Linked DNA regions of Anatilimnocola floriformis. The protein of the gene in region 2 interacts with the protein of the main gene of each other region in a pairwise test. Links are inferred from orthologs where the notes say so. Each region holds a gene or a part of one and is shown on either strand. Other genes may lie near its edges. The genes, in order: thrS and rplA.

Evidence for each region.
Region 1: the proteins of rplA (region 2) and thrS interact in binary tests that used the Escherichia coli proteins (3 or more experiments, as listed by UniProt). The link is inferred for Anatilimnocola floriformis from one-to-one orthologs.

What each region holds. Positions count from the first base shown.
Region 1 is NZ_JAMLFW010000001.1:2,436,658-2,453,244, reverse strand. Bases 828-3,773 are described here. They hold thrS (threonine--tRNA ligase), read right to left. Parts: upstream 3,421-3,773; coding sequence 1,234-3,420; downstream 828-1,233. Other genes in these bases: M9Q49_RS09500 (hypothetical protein), read left to right, coding at 834-1,058. Outside these bases: M9Q49_RS09505 (secondary thiamine-phosphate synthase enzyme YjbQ), read right to left, coding at 1-265; M9Q49_RS09490 (hypothetical protein), read right to left, coding at 4,096-4,395; M9Q49_RS09485 (hypothetical protein), read right to left, coding at 4,392-4,727; M9Q49_RS09480 (hypothetical protein), read right to left, coding at 4,859-5,998; M9Q49_RS35720 (beta strand repeat-containing protein), read right to left, coding at 6,440-10,459; M9Q49_RS09465 (lamin tail domain-containing protein), read left to right, coding at 10,744-16,587. UniProt on the Escherichia coli protein: Catalyzes the attachment of threonine to tRNA(Thr) in a two-step reaction: L-threonine is first activated by ATP to form Thr-AMP and then transferred to the acceptor end of tRNA(Thr). The rate-limiting step is amino acid activation in the presence of tRNA.
Region 2 is NZ_JAMLFW010000001.1:5,714,247-5,725,507, forward strand. The notes cover bases 301-3,193. They hold rplA (50S ribosomal protein L1), read right to left. Parts: upstream 2,143-3,193; coding sequence 1,459-2,142; downstream 301-1,458. Other genes in these bases: rplL (50S ribosomal protein L7/L12), read right to left, coding at 342-731; rplJ (50S ribosomal protein L10), read right to left, coding at 863-1,417; rplK (50S ribosomal protein L11), read right to left, coding at 2,312-2,743; nusG (transcription termination/antitermination protein NusG), read right to left, coding at 2,819-3,193. Also shown: more of nusG, read right to left, coding at 3,194-3,697; preprotein translocase subunit SecE, read right to left, coding at 3,723-4,163; tuf (elongation factor Tu), read right to left, coding at 4,436-5,632; M9Q49_RS22740 (fluoride efflux transporter FluC), read right to left, coding at 6,613-7,023; M9Q49_RS22745 (DUF1592 domain-containing protein), read right to left, coding at 7,034-9,343; M9Q49_RS22750 (hypothetical protein), read left to right, coding at 9,513-10,052; M9Q49_RS22755 (hypothetical protein), read left to right, coding at 10,302-10,649; M9Q49_RS22760 (ArsR/SmtB family transcription factor), read left to right, coding at 10,633-11,058; M9Q49_RS22765 (FMN-binding negative transcriptional regulator), read left to right, coding at 11,206-11,261. UniProt on the Escherichia coli protein: One of the primary rRNA binding proteins, it binds very close to the 3'-end of the 23S rRNA. Forms part of the L1 stalk. It is often not seen in high-resolution crystal structures, but can be seen in cryo_EM and 3D reconstruction models.

The DNA.
Region 1 (16,587 bases), 3.3 Mb from region 2 along the record:
GCATGTCGTCGGGCCCTTCCATGGTGTGCACATAGGGGAAGTCTTCGGGGGCAATCGTGGAAAAGACCCGTTCCAGGTCATGCCGTACATCCCGATCGGCGTTCTCGTTGATCGTGAGCGACGCCGACGTGTGCTGGATGAAGACGTGCAGCAAGCCGGCTTTCACGTTGCGGACCTCAGGAATTGCCGCAAGTACTTTGTCCGTAACGAGATGGAATCCACGGCGAACGGCCGGCAAAGTAATATTCTTCTGTGTCCAAGGCATCGTTTTTACCATCCTCCCAAGTGTCCAGTTCGCTTATGGCGATCCGGGCAAGTTTGGCAGATTCGCGAACCTGCACCACACCACCTCGGTCCCTGTATGAAGGATTTGCAAAAATGCCGTCAAGGGGTGGTGTGGTCCCCAAATCCGTTATGTTGGCATTAGCGGACATTAGATTCCCCTAAGACGCCTTATTGACCATTTCGTAATGTTGCCCTGCAAACGGAACAATGCGCGTTTACGCCACGCATTAGTGATTGCCGGATATGGACTTATGGAAATTGTTAAGCCAGATAAACCCTGCGAGTGATACCGCTCAAGACAATCTGTCGTGAGGGCTAGTGGCGGAAAACTCTTCGTAAAAACCGCAAAAATCTTGACGCAGCCCCTGTCGCTCCTGATAATGCGTCCGTCAGCAAAGGAATTGCTTTCAGACGATCGGCCACCAGCGGCCGGTCACCTTCGGCCACGGATGGTTGACTAGCTCAAGCAACCGCCTATTTCTCAGCCAGTCGATTTCACACGAGTCCTGGCTGCTGTGTTACTGCCCGAATATCTGAAGGAGAAAGCCATGGACAAAGTTCGCAACGTTTTCGAAGCCATTCTCAAGTACGGCCACGACGAAGATTTCTATCCCGAAGCTCCGGACACCTTCTCCTCGACAGATGCCCCCGCTGGATCGGAAGAGAAGATCGAAATCCTCCGCCGCCGCATCGAACTCGGCTTGCCCCTGTGGCACGACAGCGATCGCTGCGACTACAGCGGTTTGACCGGCGCGATCCGCCCCCGCGAGTAAGTTCGCGACTGCGAGTCGAAAAACACACACAAGGGACGCAAATTTGCGTCCCTTGTTCATTTCTTGCCGCGTGTAGGGTGGGTCGAGGGTACTCCCGAGGCCCACCAAGTGTGACGCGGCATTCGGTGGGCCTCGCGGAGTACCGCTCGACCCACCCTACGAATCCAGTTACCTATTAATACTCGTTGGCCCCTGCCTTCTCGACGAGCCCAGCGCTGCCGCTGAACGTCTTCCGCACGCGGCGTTCGCGGATTTCTTCCTGCAACCGAGTGATCGCCGCATCGAGCGACATCGCGCCGAGATCACCTTCGAGGCGATCGCGGAGCGAAACGGTTCCTTGCTCGGCATCGCGCGGGCCGACGACCAGCATGTAGGGAATCAGTTCCAGCTGACCATCGCGGATCTTCGCGCCGAGTTTTTCCGGGCGGAAATCGCCGGTAACGCGCAGGCCCTGCATCCGCAGTTTCCGTTCGATGTCGCGGCCGTAGTCTTCGCTCTTTTCGCTGACGGTAATCACGCGAACTTGTTCGGGAGCAAGCCACAGCGGGAACGCGCCGGCAAAGTGTTCGATGAGCACACCGATGAAGCGTTCCATCGAACCCAGCGGCGCGCGGTGAATCATCACCGGCTGATGCGCCTTGTTGTCGTTGGCCGTGTATTCCAGACCGAACCGCGCGGGCAGGTTGTAGTCGAGCTGCACGGTGCCGAGCTGCCATTCGCGGCCGATGCAATCGGTCACGACGAAGTCCGCCTTCGGGCCATAAAACGCCGCTTCGCCGGGCTCCGCCGTGTAGGCAATGCCGAGGCGAGTGCAGACGTCTTCAAGCGCGTTCTGCGCACGCGTCCAAACCTGCTCGCTGCCGACGTACTTGTCGCTCTTCGGATCGCGAAAGCCGAGCCGTACGCGATAGTTATCGAGCCCCAGCGACTTCAGCACGAACTGCGTCATCGCGATGCAGCCCTCGAACTCCGCCGGCACCTGGTCTTCCATGCAGAAGAGATGCGCGTCGTCCTGCGTGAACCCGCGGACGCGCGTCATGCCGTTCAGCTGACCGGTCTTTTCAAAGCGATACACCGAGCCGAACTCAGCCAGTCGCAGCGGCAGCTCTTTGTAGCTCCGCTTCTGCGCCTTGTAGATCTGAATGTGATGCGGGCAGTTCATCGGCTTGAGCAAATACGCTTCCTGCTCGTTGAACCAATCCTTGATCACCTGCATTTTGTCGGTATCGGTCGTCGCTTTTCCGAAACCACCGAACGACATCGGCACCAAGCCGTCGAGGTTGTTCTTCACGGCCTCTTCGAAATGGCCGATGAACTTCGCATCGGTAAACTTCCCTTGAAATTGCAGGGCAAACAGCTGTTGCACGCTCTGCATAAAGGGATCGAAGTAGAACGGCGGGAACTGGCTTTCCATGTAATACGGAAAGTGGCCGCTGGTCTGATACATCTGAATCCGGCCGATGTGCGGCGTGTAAACCGGCAGATAAGCCCGCTGAGTCAGCTCCTGCTTGATGAACTCCTCGAGCTGCGAGCGAATCATCGCTCCCTTCGGCAGCCACAGGCACAAGCCCGGACCGACATCGTTGCTGAGCGTGAACAGCTGCAACTGCTTGCCGAGCACGCGATGATCGCGACGCTTGGCTTCTTCGATCTTCTTCAGATGCTCGTCGAGCTCTTCCTGAGTGAAGAACGCGGTGGCATACAACCGCTGCAGCTGCGCGTTATCGGAATCACCTTTCCAATAAGCGCCGGCCAGCGACAACAGCTTGTAGGCGCCGATCGCGCCGGCGGTCGGCACGTGCGGGCCGCGGCAGAGATCGATGAACTCGCCTTGGCGATAGAACGACAACTCCGGATGAGTCGCCAGGCCGGTTTCGATGTGTTCGACCTTGTACTTCTGGTCGAGCCCTTGCACGATGTCGAGGGCTTTGGCCCGCGGCACTTCGATACGCTCGAAGGCTTCATCGAGGGCGATGATCTTTTTCATCTCCGCTTCGATGGCGGGAAAATCATCATCGGTCAGCGGCGTGGGAAGTTGAAAGTCGTAATAGAAACCACCTTCGACGGTCGGACCAAACGCCAGCTGCACGCCTTTCTTAATCCGCATCACCGCGCGGGCCATGATGTGGGCACAAGAGTGCCGCATCACGGCGAGGGCCTCGGGATCCTTCCGCGTGAGGAGCTTTAACTTGACGGAGCCCTCGGCGGGCAACGCGTAGTCGGCGCCGACTACCTTGCCGTCGACCTCGGCGGCCAGGGTAGCCTTGGCCAGGCGGGCACCGATCGTCTCGGCGATGCCGCGAGGAGTGGTGGGAGAAGAGAATTCCTTAACGCTGCCGTCGGGCAAATGAACTTGAAGCATCGTGCGCTCAATTTCCTGAAGAGGAACCGCTGCCGTCGCACGCCGCTACAAAGGGTGTGCCCGCTCCGGCCTCGGCCTACGCGTACTCTAGCGGAAAGGACGCGATCTGGGCATGCGAGGTTCGCCGCCAACAATCGCTCGCTCGTTCTGAATCACCACTCGAGAAAACCCCCATTCGCAGTGATGGTTATATAACAGGTCATGTTATTTTCGAATTGACACAAATGCCTTACCAGAAAACACTTGCGACAAAACAGCATCTGTGGAGTATAACCTTTTATAACACCTCGTCGCGGCTCAATAACGGCCCAAACGTCCGGCGAGCGTGTGAGTTCCTCGGTTCCCATTCACGCTCACCTCCCGATTCGCCACCGATTCCGCACAACTATTCTCACAACAGTTGTTTCGAATCTTGATTCGCCGCAAGCGCTCTCCAGCCAACCTCTTAGGTAAAACACCCCCGAAAACCGCACAACAGTTTCTGCCGTTTTACAACATCTTCACAACGCCCCACCGTTCCGCAGTGGCCCCAAGAAATAGCCAACAAGCGACAACCGAGACTCAGTTGACGCTTGCGGGTGTTTTCGGACGACCAAATGTATACATCTGACCACCATCCGTCAAGTCGATTATGGGCGACTAAGTGGTGCTGTTTTCGATTGGCACAGGCTGTGCCTAAGGGGAAGCTGTTCGCGATTGTCGGTAACTGGCTCGGAGTTCTCGAAAACTTCCAGAGTCCTTCCAAGCTCCTGGCCGAAGCTTCCGGTCAATTGATTCCAGGGGCCAGAAAAAACGCTCTGACAGCATGTCACCATAGCGATACTGTTCGGAGAACTGCTGTCCTATTTTCCCCGCCGGATATGGTCGGACAAATCCTTGCGGCACCACCAGGGCGAAATAACTCCCCACGTTCAGCACCGGCAGGAGCAGCAGCACGATGGCGACGATCAACGGTGTGCGCGATTCGCGGGTCATGGCGTTAATGCTTCCGGTCGTTCACTTACACCGGTAACGCTCTCCCGGTCGGGCATTCGAACTTCCCACGCATCTGGCCAGAGCTTTCGATCGAATTCTTCCAGCGGCCAATACAGCGTGCTGCAGTGGTTGGCAAAAATTCGGTAGTGATCGACTTGTCCGGAGATCGTCGGATAGCCATCCAGGCTGCAGATCCAATTGCCATCTGGATTGGGAATAAAGTGCGGCTTCCGCACCACCAGTGCGAAATAACTCCCCACATACAAGACCGGCAGAAGCAATAGCACGATGGCCACGATAAGGGGTGCGCGGGATTCGCGGGTCATGGTCACGGGGCGAAACTTCCCTTTGCTCCAATTCTTTCCAAGCGCCAATCGCAACCTGATTCTCGCAATACGCCAGAGTGTATTCACGAGGGCGACTGTTGTTCGCTAACGCGACGTAGATCACCTACTACAACTCGCTACCATGTCAGCCCCATCGACAGCACCAAGCCGTAAAGTTGCGCGTCGGGGTTCAGTCGGTTGGCTGGCGGGCCGCTGGCGGCGGAGGAAAAACTGTTGGTGGTCAGAGTCCCGATCGTTCCGCCAAAGCCAGCGCCGCCGGTCGGTGGCGCGTCGACTTGCCAATGCTGGTACTCCAGCCCCGCTTTGAAGAAGAAATTAAACGGCAGATTCTGCAGCGGAATGTCCCACTCGATGCCGACTTGAATTTCACCAATCGTCATCGTGGCAAGCGCATCGTTTCTCGACACCGTGGCGGCCCCAACGAGTGGCGCAGATGGACTGGAGGCCACCGTGCCAGCGGCGTACGCCCGGCTGTCGCTTCTGCCCCACAGAGATGAAGCTCGCGCCCCCAAATACAAATTGGCATACTGCCAGGGAATGGCCCGCTTGCCCGTTAAACTGCCGGTCACACCCGTGCCATCAAACTTAAAGAAGTTTCCGTACTGCAGGTTGACGAAGTTGCCTGTCGTGAACACACCGTACACGCTCAAATCGGCTGCGCCACTCAACTCCGCATGGCGAGCACCAAGTGTGCCGTCGACGGTCCACAAACCTGGCCGAAACGTCCGCAGCACTTCCAGGTCGAGCGCATACAGTCCCGCGCGATCGACCTCGCGATAGGTCCCAAAGTTCGCCTGTTCCACGATCCCTGGGGTCGTGGTGGGGCGACGTTCGAGTTGCTCGTTCATCTCGAAATAGCGGGCCTGCACACCCCAATTGTCGCCAAATTTTCGCCCCAAGAAGATGCGCGGCGCCGTGGTAAATGTACTGATGCCCTGGCCGGTTCGAAACGAAGCATCCGTCCCCGGCGTCCCGGCTTCGTCGAGCGACAAGGTGATCAATGCATCGTTGTCGACGATGAGCTTCAGGAAGGTCGCTTCCACGCCGCCGAACCAATGCGGCACCTGGCAGCAAAGGCAGCACTCGTCGCAACCTTCTGCAGCCACTTCGAATGCGCCAGAGGTGTAATCGGTCGCAGGCTCAGGCACCGGCGGCACATCTTGAGCGGCGGCCGAACTCAGTAAGCACAACAGCAACGCCAGGCCGGCGTTGCCGACCAATCCATTGGTCCGCATTGGAGCATCCTTTTCGAGCATGGGAGTGGTCCTGAGAAGCGCGAAATCCATTTTCGCGCGGAACAACTCCTGCAAGCTCCATCGAAAATCCCCGCGCGAAACCGCAGCATTGCTAGCCAAGCTGCGATATCACGCACAGTCGCTTCCCGCGGCGAGAAATTCTGTTGCCGCAGTTGCGCCAACTGGTGTGAGTGGGGGCGATTCCAGCGCAGTCAGCATCCGAGATTCGTTGCAATCATCAGCGCCAACTACGTGTAACTACTACCGCCGGCGCATACGGATCGTCCTCAATTCGAGTTTGCCGCTGGGGCAAAGCGTATCGGCAGCTGCAACGAAGCTCTGCTGTCGCTGCCAGCTGATCGATAAAGTTCGCTTCCTCGCGGACTGCGGCGACCTGCAGTTGGAGCGAGCCCCTGCAATCTGACCGGATTGCAGTGGCTACCGATGTCGCCAAAGAACCGCCTAGTTCTTCTTATCCCCGGTCAGCGCGTTCGCGGAGTAATCCAGGAAGAGATCGCGCAGGCTGTAGTCGACGAGCCAATCGCGGCCCGTCGAACCGAACACATAGTCGAAGATGCCGTCGTCGACCACGGTCGTGTTGTTGATCAAGCCGTTCAGCGAGGTAATCCGCGTGGCAAACGGCGTGTTGGCGGTCCAGAGCGCGAGAATGTTTTGCAGGTTCGCGCGGGTCATGTTCGTCAGACTGCCGCCGATCACGATATCGTCATCCGTGCCGGCGTTGATGTTGTCAAAGCCGCCACCACCCAGGATCAAATCGCGGCCTGCATCTCCCGACAGGACGTCGGTGTCGGCTCCCGTTCCGCCATACAGAATGTCGTTGCCGGCGCCGCCGTAAATCGTATCGATGCCAGCGCCGCCGTCGAGGTAATCATTGCCGCTGCCGCCGAAGATCACGTCGTTCCCGGCATCGCCATAAATCGCAGTCGGCTTGCTGAGGGGCTGAAAGACCGTGATCGCGTCGCTGCCGGCGAAACCGTGGATGACGATGTCATCGAAGGACGACAACGGATAGATGGCCGATCTGCCGTAGGGGGCGATGATCACAATCACGCGGCCGGTTAGCGGATTCGAGCTCGTTTGGCGAACCAAGATGGCGTCGTACGAGTTCGTGCCGTTGATGACGAGCGTACGTCCCACGAGTTGCGAGGTGCCGTCGGCCACTGAAGGGGCGGCGGCGATCGTCACTGCGTAATCTTCCACTTCGCCGTCATCGGCCAGGCCGGTGGGCAGCGCGCTGCCGCTGGTGCTGATGCGGAAGCGGGCAAAGCTGCCGCCGACGACGGCAGTGCTCGGCACGGTGAAGGTCACGACATTGGCGCCCGCAACAACGTCTAAACCGCTGGCAATCTTTTCTGCGGCATCGAACACTCCGTTGCGATTGAAATCGATCCAGGCATCGAGCTTGCCCGGAGCGCTCGCGTTGGCCGTGACCGTGCTGACCACGCCAGGGACTAGCGTTGCCGAACCGAAGGTGATTCCTCCTTCGTCATCGCTGCCGGCCAGATCATCGCCGTTGGCATTGGCCGAGGCCTGATTCGCGGTTTCAAAATCGCGCGTGCCGAGCAGCGGCCCGGTTTGGAAATCGCCACCGATGTAGTTCAAACCTTCCGAATGCTGGGCCACGCCGTAAGAGGCCGGCGCATCGCCGAAGTCGTAATCCGCGACCGGAGTCGTATTGAGAACGATCGTGACGGTGTTCGAATCGGCCAAGCCGTCGTTGGCCTTGTAGGTGAAGCTGTCCGTGCCGTTGTAATCGGCAGTCGGCGTGTAATGGAACGAGCCATCGGGATTGAGCGCGAACGAAGCGGCATGTTCGGGCGCCTCGACCAGTATCGCGGTCAACACGTCGCCCGTGTCGTTGTCGCTGGCGTTTGTCAGCGCGCCCGGCGCTGGCACCACCAGCGGCGTGTCTTCCGCGGTCGAGTAGACCATGCTTTGAGCGAACGGCGCGTCGTTATCGCCCGTGATGGTGACGACGATCGAACCGGTCGCCGTGCCGCCGTCGTCGTCGACAATCGTGAACGAGATGGTTTCGGTCGCCGTAGCGCCTGCCGAAAGCGAATTGAACGCGCCGGAGGGATCGTAGACAAACGTGCCATCGGCGGCGAGCGAATAGAAGGCTCCCGCGGGCGTGAAAGCATCCACGGCAACGGCAGTGTGCGTATCGAGCGTGCCGGCGTCGGTCAGCCCCGTCAGTACATTGATCGGCGCGCTGGCGGCGTCTTCGGCGGTGGTCACTGTCTGATCGGCCGCGACGGGCTTCACGTTCTTCACGTTGACGGTGAGCGTTTCCGGCACAGCCGGTGGTGCGTTGGCTACCGCAGCGAACACAAAATTGCGTACCGCGGCGTTGTAGGTTGAGTTACCGATGGGGGCGGTGACGAGCCAGTTGTCGAATGTGTCGCCCAAGAACGCGCCATTGCTGACGTAGGCAATTTCGCCAGTGCCCAACGTGCGCAGCGTCCATTGAAAACCTTCGGCAGAAGAAACGACGCCGATGGTATCTGCATCCAGGTCGGTAATCGCATCCAGGTCGACATACGAATTGACGGGAACGACGTTGCGAATATCCACCACGCCTGTTGTCAGGCTGCTGGCCAGATCGATGATTGCGTCGGGGACGGCGTCCGTGTCCACGACACCTGCCCCGCCGACAAACGCAGCCAGGTTGGAATCAACTGGAGAACCGGCCGAATCATAACCCGTGACAAAGACCTTGCCGCCGGCAGTGACGTACGTCGTCAAATTCGCGATGACCGCAGCCGGTGCGATGTCGCCAAAGCCACCCCCCGTCGAACTCCACACCACGGCAGCGTAACCCGACAGATCGGCCAACAGGGCTGCGTTGCCATTGGCGAAGTCGTTGGCCACCACCGTGACGTCGTAAGCCGCGCCGAGTGCCGCGGGAATCGTCAGGTCGGTGAAAGAGTCGGAAACAAACAGCACGCGCGGCAGGCTGTCGTCATCGGTCAGTGTGGCCGACACCGGATAAAAATCGTTGCTGGTGTCGCTGGGATTGTCGTCCAGGTACTGATGTGGCAGCGAGAAGACGCGGGTGGCTGGATTCCAATTGATGCCATTCTCGGCCACGGTGAGGGCCGCAGTGCCCAGGCTGAAGGTCTGCGTATTGTTCGGCGAGAGTGAGTCGCCCCAGTTCAATTTCAAGGTGAAGGTGTCGGCTGACGCTGGATCGGTCACGGTTCCGGTCAGCGTCAGAGTGCTGTTTTCATTCACGACCCCGCCATTGCTCAAACTCATCAGCAAGGTGGGAGCGACGTTGTTGATATGAATGGTCGCCGTATCAAAGGCAAATTCGCCGTCATCGCTGGTCACGCGCAAACCGACCGTGCGCGTGGTCGGACCATCGATGCCCGCGGCTGAGAACGTCGGCGATACGCCGCTCGTTTCGTAACTGCCGTTGTTATCGAGATCCCACTCGTAGGCCGTGATGTTTCCATCGGCATCGTCCGAATTGGCCGCCGATAGAATCACGCTGCCACCTTCGTTCACCGAATAGAGTTTGCCCGCGTCAGCGGTCGGAGCAACGATGAGGCCACCAAAATCCCAGTTGACGATTCTCGCCAACTGAGCTGCAGAGAGTCCGGCGACCAGATCGCTATCTTGCGCTGGATTCGTGTTGAAGAACGTCGGCGCTTCGCTCGTTGCTAAGGCGGAGGTGGTGTTGATTTTCTGAAAGAACATCAGCGAGCGACTTTGGCCCGCGGGGACAGTCACGCTGTAGCGAGCGAGCACTCCCTGCCCACTGTCGACGTTGGCGCTGAATACCACTGGCGACACAGTGGAGGGTAGGACGTCCGGCGAGAAGGGACCTGCCAAGACGGTTGTGTTCGCCGGATCAATGGAATTGCCGTCGTCGGTCACCAGCCAACGATCGTTGGCAGCAAACGTCGTGTCGCCACTGCTGGTCGCGGCGACGGTCGTCGAAGCATCGGAACCAAAGTTGCCCGCGTAATCGACCGGAACCGTGATGTCGCTCGCCGTGGGATTGCTCAAGGTCAGCAGCGCGCGCAACGTGGCGCTATCGGCTGCCAGGTAATAGCTGTAATTGACGTTCAGTACCGATTTCACCGACGGGGCAAAGTTGATGTTCGGCGCGTTGTCCGTGAGCGAGCCGCCGACGACTGAGTCATTCACCCAGACCTTGGCTGCAAAATCGAAGGCGTCATTTTGGACGCCGATGGTCGCGTCTTCGATCGAAGCACCATCGCCGGGCACGCCGATGCTAGAACTGCCGCCCGTGGGGAGACCGTTGGTCGTCGTGACATCGTCCGAAAAGCTCCAGCTCGAACCGCCGCCGCCGGGAATGGTGACGATCGTCAGCACCTCGCGCTTTTCGAGCGACTCCAAAAACGAGCGGCGCGTTTGCTTCTTTACCGCGGGGCGTTGCCGGCGTGAGGATGCAGTGAGACGATTCCAAAGACCATTTAAAGACAACGACATCGGTGAGCAAAACTCCGATTGGCAGGGGAAGGGAGCGGGGATGCTGCCTCAACTGGAAGCAGCTGCGGATATGCGCGGTTCCAGCAGCTTAATTGCCAGCCCGGCGGTTTCATACTGCGACCGTCGTTAAAAAACCACTAAGAAGCGTGGGCCTAGCCGGACCAGAGCCGCAGCGGTAAGTCCGGCGACCAGCCGATCAAAGTGTATTGACTCTGCCTATTCGGGAGGACAGAATGCCCCCCGCTGGCGAAATTCTTCGCCAAATCTTCATAAAAGGCGGAATTATGAAACGGGGATCGCGTCGCGATCGTTTGTGGCGTCGTGTCTTTGGTCGCCATCTCGGCAACAAGTCGCGACGACGCGCCTGGCTCGAACAATTGGAGCCACGTCAGGTGATGGCCAGTCTGCCGATCATCAGTGAGGTGATGGCCGCCAACAGCAGCGGCCTGAAGGACGCCGATGGAGATGAGAGCGATTGGATCGAAATCTATAACCCCACCGCCGCTCCGATTAACTTGCAAGGTTGGTCGCTGACCGATGATCCGGGCGATTTGAACGAGTGGGTGTTTCCCGCGGTCACGATCGGGCCGAACGCTTTCTTGACGGTGTTCGCCTCGGACAAAGATCGCACGACAGGTCCCGAACTGCACACCAATTTCAAGCTGTCGGCTGGCGGCGATTACTTGGCGCTAGTGAATGCCGGCGGTGTTGTTGTCAGCGAGTACACGCCGACCTATCCGCCGCAGATCGACAATGTTTCCTACGGCATTGCGTTTGATACGGCTGAGCTGATTCAGTCGGGCGCTGCGACTCAGGTGCGCATTCCGACCAACGGTTCACTGGGCAACACTTGGACAACGACGGGATTCGATGCCACCGGCTGGACGACGGGGACGACCGGCGTGGGTTATGGCGTGGTCCATCCGGGCTTCAACATTGTCTATGCCCGCGCAAACGTGGAAGTGAGTGATCTAGGCGTCGCGCGCAATGTAATCACCACGCCCTCGATGCGTTCGCTGACGTTGAATACGACGGCGGCGGTGGTCAATTACATGGGAACCGGCGGCGGCGGGCACTATGGAAGTGATTCGGCGTTTCCCAATCAAGCCATCGGCGATGACATCAACGACTTTGTCGTGCAGGCGAATGGCGTCGTAAAGATTCCGACTGCGGGGAATTGGACGTTTGCCGTCAACAGCGACGACGGTTTTGAATTGAAGCTTGAGCGCAACGGCGTGACGTTTTCGTCGGAATACTTTGCCACGCGCGGAGCATCGGATACGCTCGCCACGTTCAACATTCCAACGGCCGGCGATTGGAACATTTCGGCAATGATGTATGAGCGCGCCGGCGGCGCGAGCTTTGAATTGTTCGCTGCGCCGGGAAGCTTATCGAGCTGGAATGCGACTGCCTTCGACTTGATCGGCGACACGGCCAACGGCGGTTTGACGACTTATGCGCCGATTGGCGTTGGCACCGGCGTAGCCGTCGGAACCGACGTGCGCGCTGCCATGCAGAATGTGAACGCGTCGGCCTATGTGCGAATTCCATTCACGGTGACGAATCCGTCGACCTACGATTCGTTGCAGCTGAGCATGCAATACGACGATGGCTTTGTGGCGTATCTCAATGGGGTGGAAGTTGCCCGGCGAAATGCACCGACGTCGCTCGCTTTCAACTCAGCAGCCACGGTCGATCGTTCGCTCGCCGACGCGACGACGGCAGAGAGCATTAATCTGACGCCGTTCTTGAGCAACTTGCAGGTCGGCAATAACGTGCTGGCCATTCAGGGGCTGAATTCGTCCGCCGGCGACGATAGCTTTTTGGTTCTGCCGCGACTCATCGCCTCGGCGGCGCATCCCGAGCAACTCCGGTACTTCCACACTTCAACACCGGGCACATTCAATGTCGATCCAGCCTTGGGCGTGATCGATCGCGTTAGCGCCAATGTGGCGGCCGGTTTTTACAACAGCCCCATCTCGGTTACGCTCTCAACTCCTTCGGCGGGAGCGACGATTCGCTACACGATCGACGGCAGCACGCCGACGGCTACGAATGGTTTGATTTACAACACCCCCGTTTCCATCTCGGCAACGACGACGCTGCGCGCGGGAGCATTTCGAACCGACTACCTCTCGCTGCCGACGATCACGCGCTCGTACATTTTTCTCGACGACGTGATTCGTCAATCGCCGAGCGACGATGTGGCCGGCGGAGTCTATCCCGATGTCGGCGCCGCGCCGGCAGGCTGGCCCACGACTTGGGGCGGCAATGTCGTGGATTACGGCATGGATCAAACCATTGTCAATCAGGCCGGCGCTGCGGCGGTGAAGTCGGCATTGCTGTCGCTGTCGAGCATTTCGATCACGACCGATTTGTCGAATCTGTTCAATGCGTCGACCGGCATCTATGCCAACGCCAGTCAGGATGGCCGCGATTGGGAGCGCCCCGCCTCGATCGAAATGCTCAATCCCGACGGCTCGGCGGGTTTTCAAGTCAACGCCGGCTTGCGCATTCGCGGCGGTTATAGCCGCAGCAACGACAACCCCAAGCATGCGTTCCGCGTCTTCATGCGCGGTGAGTATGGCGATTCTTCGCTCGAGTATCCGCTGTTCGGCCCCGACGCTGCCGATTCGTTCAAGAAGTTCGATTTGCGCACCGCGCAGAATTATTCCTGGAGCTTTGCCGGCGACGCCAGCAACACCATGATTCAAGATGGTTTCGCCCGGCAATCGCAACTCGATATGGGAGAGCCTGGCACGCACAGCCGGTGGGTGCATCTCTATATCGATGGTCAATACTGGGGCATCTATCAGATCGAGGAGCGCCCCGAAGCAGAGTTTGCCGCCACTTATTTCGGCGGCTCGGCCGAAGACTATGACGTCATCAAACCTGAAGCGGGTGTTTACACCAACAGCGCGACCGACGGCAACTTCGATGCGTATCAGCGCCTGTGGCAGTTCGTAACGACGCAAGACCTGGCGAACAACGCGAACTACTACCACATCCAAGGCAAGAACGCACTCGGCGTTGATGATCCATCAATCCCCAGCGAAGACGTGCTGCTCGATGTCGACAATCTCGTTGTCTACATGTTCGGCATCTTGCACGGCGGCAATCTCGATGCGCCGATCTCGGCGTTCCTCGGCAATAACGGCATCAATAATTACTTTGCGATTCGCGATCGGACGGGGCGCGAGGGCTTCAAGTTCATTCAGCACGATGCCGAACACACGCTGCACAATGTGAATGAAAACCGCAACGGTCCTTTCACCGCGGGACAAAATTTCGATCGGTTCAATCCGCAGTTTTTGCATCAGCAGCTGATGGCCAATGCGGAATATCGGATCCGCTTCGCCGATCTGGTGCAGGAAAACTTTTTTAACGGCGGGCCGATGTCGACGGAGGTCGCCGGAGCGAGATTTCAAAAAGACGTCGCGCTGCTCGATCCCGCCATCGTGGCCGAGAGTGCGCGCTGGGGCGATGCCAAGCGGCAGACGAGTCCGCTCGGCAAGACCGATTGGCTGTCTGCCGTGGCGACCATGGCAGGGTTTGTCGCCAATCGCAATCCGGTTTTAATCTCCCAATTTCAAGCCATCACGCCGAACAGTTTGTTCCCTACGGTCGGCGCTGCTTCGTTTTTGATCAACGGCGTTCCGCGCAGCTCGGGAGAGATTTTGCCAGGTAGCGTGCTGCGCATGGCGGCAGCTGCGGGGACAGTTTATTACACCACCAACGGCAGCGATCCTCGGCTCGTTGGCGGCGCGCTCAATCCTGCCGCAGTCGCTTACGATCCTAGTGGTACCGATTCGACGCTGGTCGCAACCAATTCGCAGTGGAAATATTCCGACAAGGGAACCGATCTCGGAACCGGGTGGCGGGCCGAGAGTTTCAACGACACCGCGTGGTCGGCTGGTAATGCGGAGTTGGGCTACGGCGACGGCGACGAAGCAACCGTGGTGAGCTACGGCCCGGACGTGAATGCGCGATACATCACAACTTACTTCCGCAAAAGCTTCACGGTGGCCAGCGTCAGTAATCTGACTGGCCTGAAGTTGCGATTGAAGCGCGATGATGGCGCTGTGGTCTATATCAATGGTGTGGAAGCGACCCGCAGCAACATGCCGAGCGGGGCGATTCTGAATTCGACGCTAGCCAGCAGCAACGTTGGTGGCACCGACGAGCAGACCTTTTATGAAGTGGATCTCAATCCCGCTCTGCTGCATGCTGGCACGAATGTGATTGCCGTGGAAGTTCATCAATCGGTCGCCAATAGCAGTGATGTTTCGTTCGATGCTAGCCTGATTGCGCGCGTGCAAACCAATCCAGGCCTGCCATTGAACACCTCGGCGACCATCAACGCCCGCGTGCTGAGCGGCGGAGTATGGTCTGCCCTGACCGACGCCACTTTCAGCACGGCCACCAAAGCGGCTGCCGGAAACCTGGCCGTTACCGAGGTGCACTACAATCCGGCGGCGTTTCCGGGCGCGACGACCGCGCCGCTCAACGATAAACAAAACTTCGAGTTCGTCGAGTTGCGGAATATCGGCTCTTCGACGATCGATCTCACGGGCGTGCAATTTAACGCCGGCATCACGTTCAACTTCACCGGCGGTGATGTGACGTTCCTCGCGCCGGGACAGCACGTGGTCGTGATCAAGGACCGGCTGTCGTTCGAAGCCCGTTATGGTACGGGCGTCTTGGTCGCTGGCGTGTATACCGGCAGCCTCGATAACGGCGGCGAGCAACTTCGATTGGTCGATGCTGCTGGCGCAACCATCCAGGACTTCACTTTCGATGACGATCCGGCATCGACTCCGCCGTGGGTGACATCGCCCGATGGCAATGGCCCTTCGTTGACGGTTCGCAGCGTAACCGGCAATTACAACTTGGGCTCGAACTGGCGAGCCAGCTATCTGACCAATGGCACGCCCGGTTATGAAGAAAACGATTACCCGGTAAATCTGACGATGACCGGTGGCTCGGTTGCCGAGAACGTCGCGAGCGCCGTAGCCGGCACACTTTCAGCGACTGATCCAAATGCTGCCGATACGCTGACCTACAGCCTGGTGAATGACGCCGGGGGACGGTTCGTCGTGGTGGGCGCGAATATCGTGCTCGCCAGTGGTGTGCTGCTCGATTATGAAACGCAGTCTTCCTACAGTATCACTGCGCGCGCGACTGACGCCGGCGGTCTGTTCGTAGAAAAGGCCTTTACGATTCAAGTAACCGATGTCGCCGAAGCCAACATCGCGCCGACGTTTGTCGTTGGTACGCCGCCGGAAGTAAGTGAGGATAGTGGTTCGCAAACGGTACCTGGTATCGCGAGCGGCTTTGTGCCGGGTCCGACCAGTGAAGCGGCGCAAACGTTAGTCGCCTATCTGGTGCAGAATGTCTCGAATCCTTCGCTGTTTGCCGTGCTTCCGGCTGTGGATGTGAATGGAACGCTTACCTACACCCTGGCAGCCAATGCTTTTGGTAGTTCCACGTTCGACTTGCGAGTGCGCGACAGCGGCGGCACGGCGAATGGCGGTGTCGATACCAGCGCGCCGCAAACGGTGACGATCGCAGTGAGTCCCGTCAACGATCCGCCGAGCTTTGTGAAGGGGGCCAACATTACGGTTCCTTACAATGCCGGATTGCAGACATTCCCAAACTGGGCCGCGAGCATCTCGGTCGGCCCAGCAAATGAAGTCGCGCAACAGCCCAGCTTCAGCATCGCGGGTAACTCTTTGCCGGGGCTGTTTTCAGGACCGATCACGATTAGCCCCACCGGCACGCTGAGCTTCACGCCAGCGACAGGCGTCTCGGGCACGGCGACCATCACCGTGGCAGTTCAGGACGACGGCGGCACGGACAGCGGCGGCGTGAATGTTAGCGGCACGCAATCCTTCACCATCACGGTCAGCCCCGCGCCGGTGAATTCGTTGCCCACCATCAACGCCATCGGCAATCGACTCATCAGCGAGAATGTCGGTACGCAAGTCGTTAACCTCAGCGGCATCACCGCCGGTGGTGAGTCTCAGGCGCTGCAGGTTTCTGCTGTGAGCAACAACACGGGGCTGATTGCGAATCCGTCGATCACTTACACGTCGCCGAATGCAACTGGCTCTCTATCGTTTGCTCCG
Region 2 (11,261 bases):
CCGCCCGACACAAACGGGGTGATCTAAACGAGGGAAAACCTGCTGCCACGAAAGCAAAGAGCAACGCGACATCGGCGCGCAATACAACCCCGCTCCTGTCCAGTAGCGAAAAACCGCTGGATGGGTCCGGGGTTCTAATCAACTCTGCCTGCCTGAGCCGCGATAGCAAAAAACCACCTGCGGCGCCGAGGTTTAGAAGCAACAGATAAAGAAACAACATCCGCTCTGGTTAAGCGTACGCGTAAAACAATCCGGGGGCCAGTGGGGGCCCCCGCTTTTTTGCCAAATGCTGCTCGACGAAAAGTCAAGCTGGCGAACTACTTGAGCTCACCCAAGCCGAACTACTTCAGCTCGACCGTGGCACCAGCTGCTTCGAGTTCAGCCTTGGCCTTGTCGGCGTCAGCCTTCGAAGCCTTTTCCTTGATCTTCGCCGGCGGGGCGTCGACCAGCTTCTTGGCGTCCATCAGCGAAACGCCGGTGATGGCCTTGACCACCTTCACGACTTCCAGCTTCTTGTCGCCAGCGGCGGTCAGAACGACGTCGAACTCAGTCTGAGCTGCAGGAGCGGCAGCGCCACCACCGTCACCGGCAGGAGCGGCCATCATCACACCGCCACCAGCGGCTGGCTCGATCTTGTACGTTTCCTTGATGTAGTCGCTCAATTCCTTCGCTTGCTTCAGCGTGAGGTTGGCGATCTGATCACCCAATGCATTAATGTCAACTTCAGCCATGACTCAGAACCCTTTCAAAACCTGCGGCCGGCTGATGCAACAAGCACCGGCCGCTTTCACCGCTGAAAACCACGAATTGCCAAACGCCCAACCAAACGCAGTGGGCGACTTTGTATTAAACAACGAGCCAATTAGCTGGCAGCGGGTTCGCCGCCATCTTTGCCTTCGGCTGCCTTTTCCGACAGCTTCTTGAACTGGCTCTGGAGCGCCCCACCAGGGGCATTGATTTGCGACAACAGCTGCGCCCCGGGCGACAAAATCTGCCCCAGCAGCAAGCTGATCTGACCGACGCGATTCGGCCACTTCGCCACTTCCTTGAGCTTCTCGGGCGAGAGCTTCTCGCCGTCCATCACGCCGCCGCGCGACTCGACCTTCTCATATTCCGGCTTCTTGTGTATCGCCACCATCTCTTTAGCCAGAGAGATGAAATCCTCACCGCCGTAAACAACGGCGACACTGCCCGAGCTTCCTTCGAAAGCCGGAGCCAGGGAAGTGCCTTCAGTGGCACGAGCAGCCAGGCTCGACTTCACAACCAGCAGGCTCAAACCCTTCTTACGCAGGTCGCGCCGCAGGTTGTAGGTATTCAGCGAGTCGAGGCCAATCACATTGACCACAACAGCGTCAGTGACGCCGGACAACCGCTGCTTGATTTCTTCGGTAATCAGTCGCTTGAGTGTCTTGCTCATTCCAGCACTTCAATTTCTAAAAACCAGCACTGCTCAACAAATTAGACTGCGATGCGAACCGAAGGGCTCATCGTGGCACACAGGGCAACGCTCTTCACGTACACACCCTTCACCGAATTGGGCTTGAGACCCACTACGTAGTGCACGAAGGCTTCAATGTTTTCTTTGAGCTTCGGAGCATCAAAGCTCGCCTTGCCGACGATGGCATGCACGATGCCGCCGTTGTCATTGCGGAACTCAACCTTACCAGCCTTGTATTCCTTGACGACCCTGGCCACATCAGGCGTGACAGTGCCAGCACGAGGCGACGGCATCAAGCCACGCGGACCGAGCACGCGGCCGAGAGGACCAACCAGGCCCATCATGTCCGGAGCGGCGATGCAGACATCAAAATCCGTCCAGCCATCCTTGACCTTCGTGGCCAAGTCTTCTTGACCAACGAAATCAGCACCAGCAGCAGTCGCCGCGGCAGCCAAGTCACCCTTGGCAAACACCAGCACCCGCTGAGCCTTGCCAATACCGTGCGGCAACACAACGCTGCCGCGGACGATCTGGTCGGCCTGCTTGGGATCGACGCCGAGACGCATATGGATCTCGATCGCCTGGTCGAATTTGGTGTTGCCAAACTGCTTCAAACGCTCGACGGCCCTATCCAAGGAAACAGTATCCTTGGTCGGCGGAGCGACCTTGAGCAGGGCACGAAAACGCTTCGATTGCTTTGGCATGAAACAGAGAGCCCCGGGCTCTCCTCGCAGAAAGGCGACTTATGGGGAATCGAGTATCCTAGCGGCCTGTCAAAAAGTGAGCAAGGCCTACGACGATAAAATCCAGTGACGAAAGCAGAAATGCGACGCGAGCCGCACTCGTTGCCTGGCACAAGACACTGCAAAGGCCCTAGCCTTCGACCACAATGCCCATGCTGCGGGCAGTTCCTTCGATCATCCGAGCAGCACGCTCTGGATCGGTCGAATTCAGCACGTCTTCCTTCTTCTTGACGATTTCCAGCAGTTGCTTCTTCGTCACCTTGCCCACTTTGTCCTTGTTCGGGACGCCGGCGCCCTTGGCACAACCGGCAGCCATTTTCAGGAGGGCCGAGGCCGGCGGGCTCTTAGTGATGAATTCGAACGAGCGATCGTCATAAACGGTCACAACCACGGGAATCGGAATCCCCATGAACTCGCGGGTTCGTTCGTTGAACTGCGACACGAACTGCCCGAGATTGATACCGAACTTACCGAGCGAGGTACCAACTGGCGGCGCGGGAGTCGCCTGGCCACCCGTCACCTGAAACTTCGCCTGACCCTTGACTTGCTTGACCTTAGCCATGACCTGCTGCCTTCACGAAACAAAATGGAAATTTGATGGAGATCGGATTGATGGTAAAAGACCAGGGAGCAACCGTTACACGAGTTCAATCTGCCAGTGCTGGAACTCGACTTCCGTGGTCCGCCCAAAAATCTGAATAAGAACCTTGACGCGCCCGTTGGCTTGATCGACACCGCCAACTTCGCCGTCGAAGTTCTGGAAATTGCCTTCCTTGACTCGAACCTTGTCGCCCTTCTTGAACGGAATGGTCGACTTGACCGGCGTGGCTTCGTCGGTGAGCACCTTGCTCTTCCGCAGAATCTGCTCGACATCGCGCGTCAACATCGGCGTGGGCTTGCCGCCCGAACCGGTGAAGTCACCAATGCCCGCCGTTTCGCGAATCGCAAACCACGACTCGTCATTGACGGCCATGTTGATGAGCAAGTAGCCCGGATAGAGCTTCTTCTTCACGACACGACGTTTGCCGGTCTTGGTGAACTCAGCGACGTCTTCCGTCGGAACCACGACTTCCTTGAAGTACCGCTCTACGCCGTTCATTTTGATGCGGCGGAGCAAGGCATCGCGGATCGAGTCTTCGCGGTTGACTTGAATTTTGAGAATGTACCAATCGAACTGCAGGTTATTGTCGGCCTGCGATTCGTCGATGAACTCCAGCGGATCTTGCGCGGGATATTCGACCTCGGGCTCGTCTTCGACTTCTTCCTCTTCGGCTTCGGCAACAACTGCAGCCGGCTCATCGCCAGTCTGGCTGGCAGCGGCTGCAACCTCCGGAGAAGGAGAAGATTCAGGAGCCGGATTATCGGCAGTAGCCGCGACGGGCTCGACCGGCGGAACCGGATCGCTAGACGTACCGGGCCCGACGGCGGCGGCACCGGCTTCTTCCGGGGCAACTGGTTCGGGATTTTCGGGGCTGTCGGGATACATGTTCAAGCCTTCACCGGTATTCAATGCCAACGCCAGGGCAACAACTGCTTCTTAATTACCTGGGGGTTACGCCTAAGGTCTGCAACAGGAACTGGAAAATCGCGTCGAGACTGAAGAGCACCGCCGTGAGCCCCACAATCAAAACGATCACAACCACCGTGCTCCGCGACAACTCGCGCCACGTCGGCCACGAGACCTTGTTCATTTCCGCTTCGACCGCAATCAAAAAGTCCGCAAAGGGCGGATAGTTGACCAAGCGATAAGCGATCCACATGCCGACGACCAGAATTGCAGCAGGCACACCGTAGCGTACCGGCGCTTCCATACGATTGAGAACCGCCGCCGACATCCGCCAACAGCCAATCGCCAGGACGAGCCAGATCACCAGGCAGGTAATCTGCCGCGCCATCCGCCCCTGGCTACGCTTGTACAGCGCAACACTCGTTAATTCTTGTAGGAAGACACTCCCCATCGTCGGCGCTTTATCTTTTGACATTGGTTGTTGATCCAATCATTTGGCCGCGGCAGCCTTGCCTTAGCCGCAGTGCATTTCAGCAGGGGCGAAGGGAATCGAACCCCCAACCGCTGGTTTTGGAGACCAGTGCTCTACCAATTGAGCTACACCCCTAAGCAAATACCCGGACCGCGAAGGGCCCGGGCAGCGTAGACAGCTAGAACTTGCCAGCTGTCACAGTCAACGCATAACTTAACTATCCGCCAGCAGTCGCAACACCCCAAAAATGACGATTGCGACCCGCAGATGAATAACTACTCAAGAACCTTGGTCACAACGCCCGAACCGACGGTCTTACCACCTTCGCGAATAGCGAAGCGGATACCATCATCCATGGCGATGGGCTTGTGCAGCGTGACCACAACCTTGACGTTGTCGCCAGGCATGCACATGTCGGCGCCAACCAGATCGGCGGTGCCGGTCACGTCCGTAGTACGGAAGTAAAATTGCGGGCGATAACCGCTGAAGAACGGCGTGTGACGGCCGCCTTCTTCCTTCGACAAGCAGTAAACTTCAGCTTCGAACTTGGTGTGCGGCGTGATCGAATTGATCTTCGCGAGCACCTGGCCACGTTCGATATCTTCGCGGCGAACACCACGGAGCAAGCAACCGACGTTGTCCCCTGCACGACCTTCGCCGAGTTCCTTGCGGAACATTTCGACGCCCGTAACGATCGTCTTCTGCGGTTCCTTGCTCAGACCAATGATCTGAACTTCGTCACCGACCTTGACCATACCGCGCTCGATACGACCGGTGGCGACAGTACCGCGACCTTCGATCGAGAACACGTCTTCGACAGCCATGAGGAACGGCTTGTCTTCTTCGCGCTTCGGCTGGGGAATGTAGCTGTCGATCGCGTCGAGCAGGTCTTCGATGCACTTACGCGACTTCGGATCGGTCGGATTTTCGTAAGCCGGCAGCGACGAACCACGAACGATCGGAATGTCGTCGCCAGGGAAGCCGTTCTTATTGAGCAGCTCGCGAATTTCCATCTCGACGAGCTCGAGAAGATCCGGATCATCGACGAGGTCGATCTTGTTGAGGAACACGACGAGAGCCGGCACATCAACCTGACGGGCCAACAGCACGTGTTCGCGAGTTTGCGGCATCGGGCCGTCAGCAGCCGACACGACCAGGATCGCGCCGTCCATCTGGGCAGCGCCGGTGATCATGTTCTTGATAAAGTCGGCGTGGCCGGGGCAGTCGATGTGAGCGTAGTGGCGCTTTTCGGTTTCGTATTCGACGTGAGCCACGGCGATGGTCACGGTCTTCGTAGAGTCACGAACCGTACCACCCTTGGCGATGTCCGAATACTCCTTCTTTTGAGCCAAACCCTTCGCGGCGCACACCGAGAGGAGAGCCGCAGTCGTGGTGGTCTTGCCGTGGTCAATGTGGCCGATCGTGCCGACGTTGCAGTGCGGCTTGGTCCGCTGAAAAGTTTCCTTGGCCATTGCTTTCTACACCTACATTACTTTGTGAATCGATGCCTAAAACCCGAATTGCTGTCAATTAGGATACGGACTTCGCGGGGTTTTCACCACGGGGCACATTCCGCGACACGCACGGCAATGCCCCACAGGAAACCACGAGGTACTCCTCGCAAAACTCGCGACGCCAGGAGTCCGATCACTAGAGCTGCTGTCGGGACTTGAACCCGAGACCTCTTCCTTACCAAGGAAGTGCTCTACCAACTGAGCTACAGCAGCTTATCCAAACCAAATCAACCAACCATCCATCTATCCGAAAGAGCGGGTGAAGGGAATCGAACCCTCGTCATCAGCTTGGAAGGCTGTTGCTCTACCATTGAGCTACACCCGCATCAACCGACTCGATTCCGTTCTTCTTAACCGCCTATCGCAAACCACCTGCCCGCAGGCAAGTGGGGAGTGAAGGATTCGAACCTTCGAAGACCGAAGCCAACAGATTTACAGTCTGTCCCCTTTGACCGCTTGGGTAACTCCCCGGAAACACAACCACGAACCGCTTTTTCGAATCCGAGCCGTGAAACCGGCGGAAAGGGCCGTTCAACGCTGGCGCGAACGAATTAACAGAGCCAGCGGAGGGACTTGAACCCACAACCTACGGTTTACAAAACCGTTGCTCTGCCAATTGAGCTACGCTGGCCTGATCGGTGAAAATGCCCTGCCTCAACGGCAAGACAACCTCAGCTCGGGACCCTGACTCAAAGTCGAAACCAGTAAATATAGTGAGCCAGCCGAGTTACGCAAGATGACTTCGGGGTGAATTCAACCCCTCCTGACAAAAGAGCCTGCAAAGCCGCAAAAGGTTCACGATTCGGGCGTTTGAGAAAAGTACCATCGGCTATTTCGACCCCTTCGCCGCGGTATTCCTGCGGGCGAGGTTACAGCCAAAACAGCAAGACTACGTTCTCCGCTCGCAAAGTTCGGCACAAGCGCCAAATCCTGCCGGGCTACATCAATTTCGCCAACTGCATCCCTACCCACACCAGCAGCAAGCCGAAACCGAGATTCGCCCCGATGTTGGCGAGGCCGATGAACTGCTGCGTGCTGTTTTTGTCGACGAGACGACTGACTGACTCCCAGCCGAAGGCCGAAAACGTCGTTAAACCGCCGAGAAAACCGACCATCACGGCGACTCGCAGCAAGTGAGCCAGCGCCGGGTTGTTGCCTGGCGGTTCGAGCTGCGCGACCCGTTGGCCGACGAAACCGATGATCAAGCAGCCAATCAAATTGGCCGTCAGTGTTCCCCAGGGAAAGCTCTTGCCCAGCAAATATTGCGTTGAGATTCCCAAGCCATAGCGGGCAAAACTCCCCAGGCCGCCGCAGAGAAAGACGAGGGTGATATCGCGCAGGTAGTTCATGCGTGTAGGACTACTTCCCCGCCCCGTGCAACGCTGCAGTCGTCACGATCTCGGCCAGCAGATTGCGAATGTGGAATTCGTTGGCGACGAACTTCTTGGTGAGGTCGGTCCGCAGCGTCGGGCTGTAAGCTCGCCACGGCTGCTTCACCACAAAGTGAAACAACTGCTCGACAAAAGCCGAGTGCGATTCATCGCTGGTGGCCAAAAAAGCCGCCAATTCGCGGGCATTTTTGAACTGCTGCTGCTGACCAGCACGAGTCAGGTACGAACCAGTGGCGTCGACGGCCTTCCCTTTTTCCTCAGCCCGAAAACGACCGATGGCATCGAAGTTTTCGAGCGTAAAACCCAGCGGATTGATCATTTTGTGGCAGCTATTGCAGGCCTCGGCTTTGGTCTGCAAGGCAACGCGTTCACGCGTGGTCAGGCTGGCGTGCAGATCGGGCGCGAGGGGCGCGACGGCTTCCGGTGGTGGTCGCAGCGAACGGCCGAGCAGGCTGCGTGAAATGAACACGCCGCGATGAATCGGGCTGCTGTTGGCCGTGTAAGCAAAGCCGGCGAGCAGATACGGATGCGACATCACGCCGGCCCGCTGTTCGGGATTGAGGGCCACTTTTTCGAAGCCGGCATCGGCGGGCAAATCGGCGCCATAGAGCTTCGCCAGACGGCCGTTGAGATAGAGCGAATCTTCGTTCAGCAGCCGGCGAAAATCGGATTTCTCGCTCCACACGATGTCATCGAGCATGATCTCGAGCGACGAGCGGAGGTCGGTTGCGATGGCTTGATCGAAGTTCGGAAACAGCTCGCTGTCCTTCGACAGATCAGGGGCCTGATCGACGCGCAACCACTGCATGAAAAAGGCCTGCAGCTTGGCGTGCGTCCGCGGATCGGGCATCATCCGCTGCACTTGTTTTTGCACCTGCTCGCGCGTCAGCAACTTCCCCGCCGCGGCTTCTCGCAGCAGCGTGTCATCGGGAATGCTGTCCCACAGAGCGAAGGAAAGTCGCGCGGCCACTTCATAACTATCGAGAGCTTGCATTTCCTGCGCGTGAGCCACTTCTTGATAGAGAAATCGCGGCGACTTCAGCACAACGAGCACAAACCGTTTCAAGCCGAGCTGCAAATCGCTGGCGTCGTTCAGCTGCTGATCGATGTAGAGCTGCTGCTGGGCTTCATCGAGCGGCCGGCGAAACGCCCGTTCGGCGAACTTCAGGCAGAAGGCGCGGAGCTTGTCGCGCTGATCGGATTTGCTCAGGTCGACGCCGGAAAGGTCGCGCAAATACTTCACGATGTAGGTCGCGGCTTCGAGCGCGCTGTCGGTGGTGGCCGCATCCCAGGCCTTGCTGATCGAGGTGCCGCGCTCGTAACCAATGCTGCGGTCATCGGGCGGAAAAGGCGTTTGCGGAATGTATTGCGTGGCGAAAACTTTCGGCGTGAGGTTGCGGGCCGGAATCACTTCCTGAGCCCGCTGCGGCGGCTGCCACTCGAGGGCGATCATCGCGGGTTTAGACGGCTTTTCCTTGGCTTTTTTCGAGTCATCAACCCCTTGGTTGGCTTTGATGAACTCAAGTCGCAGTGGATAAACGCGGCCAGCCAGCAGGCGGATCGTGCCGCGATATTCGTTATCGTTGCCGCTCTTTACCTTGGCATCGATCAGCGGTTCGCGAAGGTCATTCACCCACAGCTGCATGGCGTGATCGGTTTTGACCACGATGTCGTAGCTGCCGGTTTCGGGGGCGAGGAGCGAGCCTTCCCACTTGATCGAGAACTCTTGCGGCTCGGGCATTTTTTCGGCGTCTGGGCTTTTGTCGCCGAAGTCAAAATTCACCACCGGATCGGTCCGCTCGATCACACGATCGTTGTTGCGGCGGCTACGCGTCTTGAAATATTCGCCACGCAAACCACGCTGTTCCGGCCAGGCCTGGGCCAGGCGAAAGCTGCCGATGAGGTCGGCGACGCTGTTTTGATATTGGCGAACGGTCAAGCGCGAGAGTTCGATCCGGGCCGATTGATTGCGAGCTTGCGCGACGGGCGAATAGAACGAATCGTAGACAAACTTCGCGACGTTCTGCGTTTCCTCGCCGTTGACTGCTTCTGGCTCGCCTTCGGGCATCGTTTTTTCGATCAGATCGGTCAGTTCGACAAGCGATTTATCGCCGACCAGCGGCTGGGCGTACTCGGTTTTAACTCCCTCGCCCTTCGCACCGTGGCAACTGGCGCACTGGGCCTGGTAGATCACCTCGCCAGAGCGCGGCGGAGCGGCGAGAACAACGGCGGGAAGCATTGCCGTGGCAAACGAAAGAATACGAGCGAATCGGCTCATCAGAACAAGTCCAAAAGGGCTGCAGCAGATCGAACAGCCTAGGCGGGAGGCGGGCGGGTTCTTTCATCGTAAACCGCGGCGAAAAATCTGGCAAAGGGTTTTTGGCCCAGGCAGTCGGATGCGCCTGGTTCGACGAAACGCCTCCGCAAACCGGCGGGTATCATTCGGTATGAAACCGCCTCACCCTGAAAAATCACTGTTCCGACAGAACCTGCTCGGCATCTTCTGCCTAGTGATGGCTATCGTCGCTTTGGGTCTCGCCGTGATTCCGGGAATTGCCTTCGATCGGCCGCCGCAGCCGTTTGTCGTGAACGAGCCAACTGCCTTGCAGCCCCCGATCTCCCCCTCGGAAACAACGGGCGGTTTGACACTTCGCTACAAAGGCTTGGCGGTGAACTTTGGCGGTAAAACAAAGCCGGCCGAGCCGACGACAGCCGAAGCGGCAGCCATCGAAGCCGCCGCGGTCGCCAAGGAATCGCAGGCCCAGCGTGATCACATGCTGAAGTGCTTCATGCTCGCTGCAGCCGGCTGTTCGATGCTCGCCCTGGTATGCGGGCCATTCGCTTGGGTACAGGAAAAACAGCCGGCAATCTCTGGACCAGCAATGTTGATCGCCACGGTCGCACTCACTTGGCAGTACATTGCCTTCGGTATCGCTGTCGGCATGGCCATTGCGATCACCCTGCTGATCTGCGGGGCGTTTTCGTAGTTGCCACTTGACTGCTGCCACTGCCAGCAGCGAACGAAAGCTCCCCAAACCGCCAAAATCCCGCCGTTTATTACGATTTCTGCCTTTTTGCTAGGGCGGCTATTTCCTTCCAGTTCCGCAACTCGCTAGAATGTGGTGGTTGAGGATTGAAAACCGGCATTACCTTATCAACCATTGCCCCCTTCGCGGGCACCGCCGGTTCGATATCGGTCGAACGTATCGTCACATAACTCGTCATTGAACTACGTAATGGGTCCGGCGCAGGCTATTGCTGCGAAGATCCAAATCAGCTCGTTCCGGTTGCAGCGGCGTTTTGTCGTTTGCATCTGGCCGGGTGAAGGGCAGCGCATGAACCCGGCGGCACTAGCAACGCTTCGGCCTGCATTTTTTGCAGATCGGCTCGTGCTGGTTTCGCGGGACAAAGTTTTTCGTGGCCGCGAGCAGGAACTGAACAAGCCGAGTTCGCGGCAGGGACAGGTTGCAAGGAACGGAATTCCTGAACCTTTTTTCGTGACTGGTTTCACAGCTGGCTACGAAGGTTCGCAGAGAGGCAAATATGATTTCTACCGTGATGAAAGCCGTGCTAAACGACTCTAACAACGACGAACCGCGTGAAGACGAGGGCCCACAAACGGTGGATCCGCGCACATTGGAGCGACTCCCCGCCGAAACGGGCAAGGAGCTGGTACAGCTCTTCAAGCTCCTTTCCGACGAGACGCGGCTTCGCATTCTGTACTTCCTCATGCAACAGGAAGAGCTGAATGTCCGCACGCTGTGCGACCTGCTCCAGCAAAGCCAACCGGCAGTCAGCCACCACCTGGCACTGCTGCGCGTGGCCGGCATCATCGAATGCCGCCGCGACGGCAAGCACAACTTCTATCACTTGGTGCCGAAGCGGTTCCAGCACTTCCTCGACATGCTGTTTGTCATCGAAAACGGCCAGCCGCGGCGGATTCGGATCGAAAACGCCCTGCTGACGTATTCGCACGACGAAGCGGCCAAGTAATTTGGCCTGTTCTGATCGTTGAGCTGTTACCCGCTGGCATCTGGGTTGCGCCGCGGGTCACAATTGAGAAGCCGTGAACCTTAGCGACCGCTGGGTGTCTACAGCGAGTCGCTTCACCTTCTCAAGATTCTTACGACGATCGCCCTCATGTACGTCCCTGGTGCGTTTCAAGTCGCGGATTCGGAACAGATTGCGGCATTCAT